DNA from 2 places in the Streptomyces sp. NPDC028308 genome. Region 2 is predicted to be linked to the other one. Evidence: predicted binding sites of a transcription regulator. Region 2 holds the regulator's gene; the other holds the start of a gene.

Region 1 (5,196 bases), on a different contig from region 2:
CCACGTTCTCCAGGACGGCGCGCAGGCCGGCGATGGGGGTGCGCAGCTCGTGCGAGACGTTCGCCACGAGCTCCTTGCGCTGGCGGTCCTGGGCCTCCAGCTCGTCCGCCATGAGGTTGATCGTCTGGGCCAGGTCGCCCAGCTCGTCGCGGCGCCCGTCGCTCACCCGGCGTGTGTAGTCGCCGTGCGAGATGGAGCGGGCGACCGTGTTCATCTCGTCCAGCGGGGCGGTGAGCGAGTGCGCCACGAACTGCGTGATCAGGAGCGTGGCGATCATCGAGAAGACGGTGATGAAGCGCAGCTCGGTCTCGGTGCGCACCGCGATCATCAGCAGACCGGTGGTGATGAAGACGGAGACCACGACCAGCGTGCCGAGCTTCGTCTTGATCGAGAAGGGGCGCACGCCTCCCCAGGGGCCCGCACCCTTGCGTCCCCCGGACCCGGTCATCACATCCGCCCCCTCACGAGGTCCCGATCAGCGGCCCGGCTCAGGGAGTCGGGGTCTCCAGCGCGTAGCCCACGCCGTGGACCGTACGGATCCGCTCGGCGCCGATCTTCCGGCGCAGGGCCTTGATGTGGCTGTCGACGGTGCGGGTGCCGGAGGCGTCCGCCCAGTCCCAGACCTCGGCGAGCAGCTGCTCGCGGGAGAGCACCGCGCGCGGGGTGTTCGCCAGGCAGACCAGCAGGTCGAACTCGGTGGGCGTCAGGTGCACGTCCTCCGAGCGGACGCGGACCCGGCGCTGCGCGTGGTCGATCTCCAGCTCGCCGAGCCGCAGGATGCCGCTGCGGGGCGTGGAGGCGGCCACCACGGCACGCTCCACGCGGCGCAGCAGGACGTGCACGCGGGCGGCCAGCTCCCGCATCGAGAACGGCTTCGTCATGTAGTCGTCGGCGCCGACGCCGAGCCCGACCAGCATGTCCGTCTCGTCGTCGCGGGCCGTGAGCATCAGCACCGGCACCGGGCGCTGGGCCTGCACGCGGCGGCAGACCTCCAGGCCGTCGAAGCCGGGCAGCATGATGTCGAGGATCAGCAGGTCGGGCTGCCAGGCCTCGGCGGTGTCGACGGCGGCCGGGCCGTCACCGGCGGTCTGGACGAGAAATCCCTCGGCTCGCAGACGGGCCGCGATGGCGTCGACGATCGTCGGGTCGTCCTCGACCACCAGCACCCGGCGCTGTGCGCCGGGTGTCGCCGCCGTGCCGTTGTGGGAGGTGTGTGTCTGCTCCATCGCCCGCCCCTGAAGTGTGCTTTCCGGAATCCGTGGGGTGATCCCATGACTGCGCTTGACGCTTGAATGATCGGCGTCAGGGAAGCAGAGTACGGGCAGTCACCACGGCTCGGCTATCCAGGCCTTACCGCGAGATGCACCACGTCGGGAACGCCCCGGGCAACGGGGATCTCTTCGGTACGCACCTGTTGGAATCCGGCATTCCGCAAGGTTCCTTCAAATTCCGGAGAGGGCTGCGCGGACCACACGGCGAGCACCCCGCCGGGCCTCAACGCCCTTGCGCAGCTTGCCAGTCCGGCCTGCGAGTACAGGCTGTCGTTGCCCTCGGTGACCGTCCAGCCGGGTCCGTTGTCGATGTCAAGGCACAGCGCGTCGTACGTGTCGGATGTCTCATTGACGTACGCGACGAGATCGGCCTCGACGACGGCGGTCCGCGGGTCGGCGAGGGCGTCAGCGGACAGGGCGGACAGCGGGCCCTCGCGGTGCCAGGCGATGACGGCCGGTTCGCGCTCCACGACCGTGATGCGGCCCCAGCGGGGATCGGCGGCGGCGTGTGCGAGCGAGAAGCCGACGCCGAGCCCGCCGATCAGCACGCTGGGCAGCGCGCGTCCGTCCAGGGCGTCGTACGCGGCGTCGACGAGCAGCCGCTCCGAGCGGCCGTCGGAGGTGTCCATCAGGAAGCAGCCGTTGGCGATGATCTGCAGCAGCCCTCCGTGGCGCCGCAGCACGACCTCGCCGTACGGGCCCTCCCGGCGATCGATGACCACAGGGGTGTCGTACGTGGCAGTCATGGCGCCCATCCTGGCATCAGCGGCGCCGCGGTCCCGCGGAATTATCCGGTGAACCGGGCGCTCGTCAGCGGCGCGTCCACTCGCCACCCCAGGGACTCGTACAGCGCCCGCCCCTCCGGTGTGCCGGCCAGGACTCCCGTGCCGGCGCCCCCGGCGACCGCCAGACCGGTGAGCGCGCGCATCACCGTCCGGCCGAGGCCCCTGCGGCGGTGCGCGGGGGCCGTCTCGATCCGGTCGAAGACCGCGGTCGCGCCGGTCGGGGCGACGTGCCCGTGCGCGGCCCACGAGCCGTCCGCCGCGAGGACGAGGGCGTGCCCGGCGCCGCCGCGCGACCAGGTGCGCAGCCGGTAGCCGTCCGGCAGCGCGCGTCCGCCGTCGGCCGCTCCCGGGTCCGCCGGGCCGGCGGTGGCCAGCGGGCCGGTCATGAGGAACCCCGGCTCCGGGTCCACGTGCCAGCCGCGGCCGAGCCAGGGCCCCACGACCCCCGGGTCCGCGAAGACCTTGAGCCACACGCCGGCCCCGGTCACCGTGTCCGCCACCTCGCGCACGGCCGACTCCTCGACGGCGTCCCCGGTCGCCGCGAGGACGTGCCGGGTCACGTGCTCCGGCAGTCCCACGTCGACCGTGAACCCCCAGGGCTCGACCGCGGGCGGCGCCGCCCCGCGCGAGACGACCCACCCGTCCACCCAGGCCCGTACGATCCCGGTCACCGCATCCCCCGTAATGGTCATTGGTCGTCATGGAGTATTACCTCTCGGACGGTACGCGGGTCCTCGCCCCGGGCGGCAGAGGTGATCGCTGAGAGCGAACGCGGCCCGGGGAACAATCAACGGCCCAGGCGCATTGAGTCGGCATAGCTCAACTTGACTGCCGAAGGGGAGATCATGGCTTCGACGTCCACACCGCTCACCCTGCCCGTGCTGCCGCTCGACGACGAGGTCGTGCTGCCCGGGATGGTGGTTCCGCTGGACCTGAACGACGCCGACGTCCGCGCCGCCGTGGAGGCCGCCCAGGCCGCCGCGCGGTCCGAACCGGGCAAGCCGAAGGTGCTGCTGGTGCCACGCATCGACGGGTCGTACCCGGGCACCGGCGTGCTCGGCACCGTCGAGCAGGTCGGCCGCCTGGCCGACGGCGACCCGGGCGCGCTGATCCGCGGCCGTGGGCGCGTGAAGATCGGCGCGGGGACCACCGGCCCCGGCGCCGCCCTCTGGGTCGAGGGCACCCGGATCGAGGAGACCGTGCCCGACCCGCTGCCCGGCCAGGTCGCGGACCTGGTCAAGGAGTACAAGGCCCTCGCCACCAGCTGGCTGCGCAAGCGCGGCGCCTGGCAGGTCGTGGACCGCGTCCAGGCCATCGACGACGTCTCCGCCCTCGCCGACAACTCCGGCTACTCGCCCTTCCTGTCCACGGAACAGAAGGTGGCGCTGCTGGAGACCGCCGACCCGGTCGCCCGGCTGAAGCTCGCCACCGAACAGCTCCGCGAGCACCTCGCCGAGCAGGACGTCGCCGAGTCCATCGCCAAGGACGTCCAGGAAGGCGTCGACAAGCAGCAGCGCGAGTTCCTGCTGCGCCGCCAGCTCGAAGCCGTACGCAAGGAACTGCGCGAGCTGAACGGCGATTCCCAGGACGGCGAGGAGTCCGACGACTACCGCGCCCGCGTCGAGGCCGCCGACCTCCCCGAGAAGGTCCGCGAGGCCGCCCTCAAGGAGGTCGAGAAGCTGGAGCGCGCGAGCGACCAGTCGCCCGAGGGCTCCTGGATCCGCACCTGGCTCGACACCGTGCTCGAACTCCCGTGGAACGAGCGCACCGACGACAGCGCCTCCGCGTACGACATCCAGGGCGCACGCGCGATCCTGGACGCCGAGCACGCGGGACTCCAGGACGTGAAGGAGCGCATCACCGAGTACCTCGCGGTGCGCAAGCGGCGCAGCGAGCGCGGCCTCGGTGTGATCGGCGGGCGGCGCGGCGGTGCCGTGCTGGCGCTCGTCGGACCCCCCGGAGTCGGCAAGACCTCGCTGGGCGAGTCCGTCGCGCACGCCATGGGCCGCAAGTTCGTCCGGGTCGCCCTCGGCGGCGTGCGGGACGAGGCCGAGATCCGCGGCCACCGCCGTACGTACGTGGGCGCGCTGCCCGGCCGGATCGTCCGCGCCATCAAGGAGGCCGGGTCGATGAACCCGGTCGTGCTGCTCGACGAGATCGACAAGGTCGGCTCCGACTTCCGCGGCGACCCCGCCGCGGCCCTGCTCGAAGTGCTCGACCCGGCGCAGAACCACACCTTCCGCGACCACTACCTGGAGGTCGAGCTCGACCTCTCCGACGTGGTCTTCCTGGCCACGGCCAACGTGCTCGAAGCCATCCCGGAGGCCCTGCTCGACCGCATGGAGCTGGTCCGCCTGGACGGCTACACCGAGGACGAGAAGGTCGTCATCGCCCGCGACCACCTGCTCCCGCGCCAGCTGGAGCGGGCCGGTCTGGAGAAGGACGAGATCACGCTCGACGAGAGCGCGCTGCGCAAGCTCGCCGGCGAGTACACCCGCGAGGCGGGCGTCCGGAACCTGGAGCGGTCGTTCGCCCGGCTGCTGCGCAAGGTGGCCGCCCAGCACGAACTGGGCGAGCGGGAGCTGCCGTTCACGGTGACCGACGCCGACCTGCGCGCGCTGATCGGACGGCCGCACCACGTGCCCGAGTCCGCGCAGGACCCGGCGGAGCGGCGGACGGCGGTGCCCGGTGTCGCCACCGGACTCGCGGTCACCGGCGCCGGCGGTGACGTCCTCTACGTGGAGGCGTCGCTGGCCGACCCGGAGACGGGCGCCGCGGGGCTGACCCTGACCGGCCAGCTCGGCGACGTGATGAAGGAGTCCGCGCAGATCGCGCTCAGCTTCCTGCGCTCGCGCGGGGCCGAGCTGGAGCTGCCGGTCGGCGACCTGAAGGACCGGGGTGTGCACATCCACTTCCCGGCCGGCGCGGTCCCCAAGGACGGGCCGAGCGCGGGCGTCACCATGACGACGGCCCTGGCGTCGCTGCTCAGCGGCCGCCTGGTCCGCACGGACGTGGCGATGACCGGCGAGGTGTCCCTGACCGGCCGGGTGCTGCCCATCGGCGGCGTCAAGCAGAAGCTGCTGGCCGCCCACCGCGCCGGGGTGACCACGGTGATCATCCCCAAGCGCAACGAGGCCGAC
Region 2 (5,196 bases):
CCTCCTGCGCGTAGGACTTGTAGACGCTCATGAACTGGTCGCCCGACACGATGCGCTGCACGGCGTCCAGTTCGGCGTCCTGGCCGGTGACCGGCGGGAGCTTGGTGGCGCCGGTCTCCTTGAGGGCCGAGATGATCGCGCCCGCCATGCCGTCGTTGGCGGAGTAGACGCCGGCGATGTTGTCCAGGCCGACGGCCGTGATGGCCTGCTCCATGTTGGCCTTGGCGTTCTCCGGCTTCCAGTCCTTGGTGTCGAAGCGCTTGGCGATGATCACCTTGCCCTCCAGCTCGGAGAGGGCGCCGGCCTTGAACTGCGCGGCGTTCGGGTCGGTGACCGAGCCGTTCATCATGACGATCTTGCGGCTCTCCGCGCCGGGACCGAGCGCCTCCACGAGAGCCCTGCCCTGCACCTGGCCGACGAGTTCGTTGTCGAAGGAGATGTACGCGTCGATCGGCCCCTGCGCCAGGCGGTCGTACGCGATGACGGGGATGCCCGCCTCCTTGGCCTTGCGCACGGAGCCCGCGATGGCCTTGGCGTCGACCGCGTCGAGCAGGACGACGTCCACCTTGTCGGCCACCATCTGGTTGAGCTGCGCGCTCTGCCGCGCCGCGTCCTGCTCGGCGTTGGCGTACTCGACGCGGCCCTTGTCGTTGGTGAGTTCGGCCACCTTCTTCTCGATGATGGGGTAGTCGAACTTCTCGTACCGGGAGTTCTCCTTCTCCGGAAGGAGGAGGCCGACCGTGATGTCGTCGCCCTTCTTGGGGCTCGCGGAACTGCCGTCGTCGCCGATGCCGTCGACCACGCCGCAGGCGGCGAGCGGGACGGCCATGGCAAATGCGCCCAAGGCTATGGCAGTACGACGCATACGGAAACGGGTGTTCACTTCATGTGCCTTCCGGACGAGGGCGCAGCTTTGCGACCAGGTGGCTGAAAGCCAACGCGTCGATCACCGCAGCGTCAAGGAGTAACCACTTAACGAGATGGCAACGGACTTCCGTGTTCGGCTTGTGAAGGTACCAACTCGCCGGACGTGCGGGAACGTTGCACCCTCTCCACCTCGTGGAATGTTCGTGCGACCGCACGGACCGAACCGGCCGTCACGGACGGTAGTCACTTGCGTACACCGCCTCCCCGTGCAAGCCTGTTGCCTCACCTCTGTTATCGAACACCTGTTCCAAGTGGCAGGTGGAGGGAGGCCGGTCGTGAGGGGCGCACGAGCGACGGGGAGCGCGGTCTGGATCGGCTCGCTCATCCGCCGCTTCCCCGATCTCGTCGAGGAACCGGCCCGCGGGGCCCGGGACGGCCCCGTGAGCGCCCCGGACAGCGGTCCCGCCCACCCGGCGGGGCCGCACCTCGCGGACGCCGTACGCGACATCACCGACGGTGTGACCGAGCTGGAGGAGGCGGTCCGCGAGCGGCTCGGACTGCGGCCCGTCGCGCCCGCCCCGGTACCCGTGCGGCTGCGCCGCGTCGCCGGGCTCCTGGAGCGCATCGCCCGCGACCCGCTGCTCGCCGCGCACGTCGAGGAGGAGGCCCGGCGGATGGCGGCGCGCTGCGCCCGGGCGCTGGGCGACCCCGAGCCGTCGGTTCGGCTGCCGGGCCGCTGCCCGCGCTGCGGCGCGGCGTCCCTGCGGGCGTTCCCCGAGCGGAACGAGGTGCGCTGCGCCGACCCCGTCTGCGGCGCCCTCCCGGACGACGGCACGGACCGACCGTGAACCACTCCCTCGGCCGCCCCACGCACGTGCAGGGGCCCGGGAGGTCTCCCTCCCGGGCCCCTGCACAAGTGAGCGACGCCGTGACGGCTACTGCTCGGACGACCGCTTCGGCCGCCAGACCACCAGCGCGCTCGTCTGCTGGACGTCCTGGTACGGGACCAGGTCCCGGCGGTATGAGGCGTGGACGGCGGCCTCGCGCTGCTGCATCGCGGCCGCGGCTCCGTCGAGCGCCGACTGCATCTCCGCGACCCGGGACTGGAGCGCGGCCACCTGGTTCTCCAGCTCGATGATCCGCTTGATGCCCGCGAGGTTGATGCCCTCGTCCTGCGACAACTGCTGCACCGTACGCAGCAGTTCGATGTCGCGGGCCGAATAGCGCCGGCCCCGCCCGGCCGTACGGTCCGGGGAGACCAGGCCGAGGCGGTCGTACTGCCGCAGGGTCTGCGGGTGCAGGCCGGAGAGCTGGGCCGCCACCGAGATGACGTAGACCGGCGTCTCCTCGGTCAGTTCGTACGGATTGCGTCGACGGCCGATTCCGTCCATGGCGTCCTCATGCTCCCTTCGCGGCCTGGAACAGCTCCGCCCGCGGATCCTCCTCCGCGGTCGCCTCGCGATACGCCTCCAGCGCGTCGCGAGCCTTGCCCGAGAGGTCCTTGGGGACGGCGACCTCGACGGTGACCAGCAGATCGCCGCGGGTGCCGTCCTTGCGGACCGCGCCCTTGCCCCGGGCGCGCATCGTGCGCCCGTTGGGCGTGCCCGGCGGCAGCTTCAGGGTGACCGGCGGCCCGCCCAGCGTGGGCACACGCACCTCGCCCCCCAGCGCCGCCTCCGGGTAGGTGACGGGCACCGTGACGGTGAGGTTGTCGCCCTTGCGGCCGAAGACCGGGTGGGCGTCGACGTGCACGACGACGTACAGGTCGCCGGCGGGACCGCCGCGCTCGCCCGGGGCGCCCTTGCCGCGCAGCCGGATCCGCTGGCCGTTGCTGACGCCGGCCGGGATGCGGACCTGCATCGTGCGCGAGGACTTGGCCCGGCCGCTGCCCCGGCAGACCTCGCAGGGGTTCTCCGCGATCAGGCCGCGGCCCTTGCAGTCGGGGCACGGGTCGGTCAGCGAGAAACCACCACCCGATCCGCGGGCCACCTGGCCGGTGCCGACGCACGTCGGGCACACACGCGGTGTGCCGTTCGCGTCGCCGGTGCCCGAACAGGCCTTGCAGGGCGACTGGGAGGACATGCGCAGCGGCACCGTCGCGCCGTCCACCGCCTCCGTGAAGCTCAGCGTGACCTCGGACTCGATGTCCTGGCCCCGCCGCGGCTGGGTGCGGGCGCCGGTGCCCGCACCGCCGCGGTTGAACAGCCCGCCGAAGACATCGCCGATGCCTCCGCCGAAACCGCCCGCCGCGGTGCCGCCCTGGGCGCCGCCTCCGAAGAGGTCGCCCAGGTCGAAGTTGAAGGAGCCGCCGCCGGCGCCGGGACCGGGCCGGAAGCCGCCGTTGCCGAAGAGGGCGCGGGCCTCGTCGTACTCCTTGCGCTTCTTGGGGTCACCGAGGACGTCGTTCGCCTCGGAGATCTCCTTGAAGCGCTCCTCCGCCTTCGCGTTCCCCTTGTTGGCGTCCGGGTGGAACTCGCGGGCGAGCTTCCGGTACGCCTTCTTGATCTCGGCCTCGGTGGCGTCCTTGGGGACGCCGAGGACCTTGTAGTAGTCCTTCTCGATGAAGTCCTTGGTGCTCATCCTCGACGTCCCTCCTCCCTCGTGCGTACGTCAGCCCTCGTCCGGGCCACCGCTCTCCTTGTCGTCCGCCGCCTCGGCGGTCTCGGCGGAGTCCGCCTTGACGGTCTGCGCGCCGGGCTGGGGCTCGGCGACGGCCACCCGCGCGGGGCGGATGGTGCGCTCGCCGATGCGATACCCAGGCTGCAGAATCGCCACGCACGTCGTCTCTGTGACGTCCGGCGCGTAACTGTGCATCAGGGCCTCGTGGATCGTCGGGTCGAAGGGCTCGCCCTCCTTGCCGAACTGCTGCAGGCCCATCTTCGCCGCGACGGTCTCCAGCGACTCGGCCACCGACTTGAAGCCGCCGACCAGCTCGCCGTGTTCCCGCGCGCGGCCGATGTCGTCGAGCACGGGGAGGAGCTCGGTCAGGAGGTTCGCCACGGCGATCTCCTTGACCGCGATCCGGTCGCGCTCGACCCGGCGGCGGTAGTTCTGGAACTCGGCCTGGAGCCGCTGGAGGTCCCCGGTGCGCTCGGTGAGCGCGGTGCGGGCCTGGTCCAGCTGGGCCGTCAGGCCGACCAACTGTGCTGCTGCGTCCCCGTCCGGGGCCGCCGCCGCCTCCTCCTCCGAGGAGGGGGTGGCGGCCTGCGGCTCGGCGTCGTCAGAGGTGGCGCCGGAGGGGACGTCAGGCTTCTCTTCGAAACCCGGGGTCTCCTCCGTCACGCGGCACCGTCCTTGCGGTCCTCGTCGACGATCTCGGCGTCGACGACGTCGTCGTCAGCGGCCTTGGGCTGCTCGGCGCCGGCACCTTCGGCGCCACCGGCCGCCTGCGCGGCGTTGGCGTCGGCGTACATCGCCTGGCCCAGCTTCTGGGAGACGGCGGCGACCTTCTCGGTGGCCGTGCGGATCTCGGCGGTGTCCTCGCCCTTGAGCGCGGCCTTCAGCTCCTCGATGCCGGCCTCGACCTCGGTCTTGACCTCGCCCGGGACCTTGTCCTCGTTGTCCTTGAGGAACTTCTCGGTCTGGTAGACGAGCTGCTCGCCCTGGTTGCGGGTCTCGGCGGCCTCGCGGCGGGCGTGGTCCTCCTCCGCGTACTTCTCGGCCTCCTGGCGCATCCGGTCGACCTCGTCCTTCGGCAGCGAGGAGCCGCCGGTGACGGTCATCTTCTGCTCCTTGCCCGTGCCCAGGTCCTTCGCGGTCACGTGCATGATGCCGTTGGCGTCGATGTCGAAGGCGACCTCGATCTGCGGGACGCCGCGGGGCGCCGGCGGCAGACCGGTCAGCTCGAACATCCCGAGCTTCTTGTTGTACGCCGCGATCTCGCGCTCGCCCTGGTAGACCTGGATCTGCACGGACGGCTGGTTGTCCTCGGCCGTCGTGAAGATCTCGGACCGCTTGGTCGGGATCGTGGTGTTGCGCTCGATGAGCTTGGTCATGATGCCGCCCTTGGTCTCGATACCGAGGGACAGCGGGGTCACGTCGAGGAGCAGGACGTCCTTGACCTCACCCTTGAGCACACCGGCCTGCAGGGCGGCGCCGATGGCGACGACCTCGTCCGGGTTGACGCCCTTGTTGGCGTCCTTGCCGCCGGTCAGCTCGCGCACGAGCTCCGCGACGGCCGGCATACGGGTGGAGCCGCCGACGAGCACGACGTGGTCGATCTCGGACAGCTGGATGCCGGCGTCCTTGATGACGTTGTGGAACGGCGTCTTGCAGCGCTCCAGCAGGTCGGCCGTCAGCTGCTGGAACTGAGCCCGGGTGAGCTTCTCG

The links. The regulator HspR, encoded in region 2, represses chaperone genes until heat shock. The targets are predictions, from matches to a motif close to TTGAGNNNNNNNNNCTCAA.
Region 1: a site for HspR is predicted at 2,861-2,879, ahead of lon (endopeptidase La). Genes of this name have one in related genera too.

The regions. Positions count from the first base shown of each region.
Region 1 covers NZ_JBVHTO010000013.1:28,808-34,003, reverse strand. The annotation lists gene ACZ4VA_RS28985 (HAMP domain-containing sensor histidine kinase) at 1-448, opposite strand, end outside; gene ACZ4VA_RS28980 (response regulator transcription factor) at 489-1,226, opposite strand; gene ACZ4VA_RS28975 (spermine/spermidine synthase domain-containing protein) at 1,340-2,017, opposite strand; gene ACZ4VA_RS28970 (GNAT family N-acetyltransferase) at 2,059-2,727, opposite strand; gene lon (endopeptidase La) at 2,902-5,196, shown strand, end outside.
Region 2 covers NZ_JBVHTO010000011.1:280,945-286,140, forward strand. The annotation lists gene ACZ4VA_RS26290 (sugar ABC transporter substrate-binding protein) at 1-865, opposite strand, end outside; gene ACZ4VA_RS26295 (hypothetical protein) at 1,203-1,715, shown strand; gene ACZ4VA_RS26300 (heat shock protein transcriptional repressor HspR) at 1,803-2,258, opposite strand; gene dnaJ (molecular chaperone DnaJ) at 2,266-3,447, opposite strand; gene grpE (nucleotide exchange factor GrpE) at 3,478-4,149, opposite strand; gene dnaK (molecular chaperone DnaK) at 4,146-5,196, opposite strand, start outside.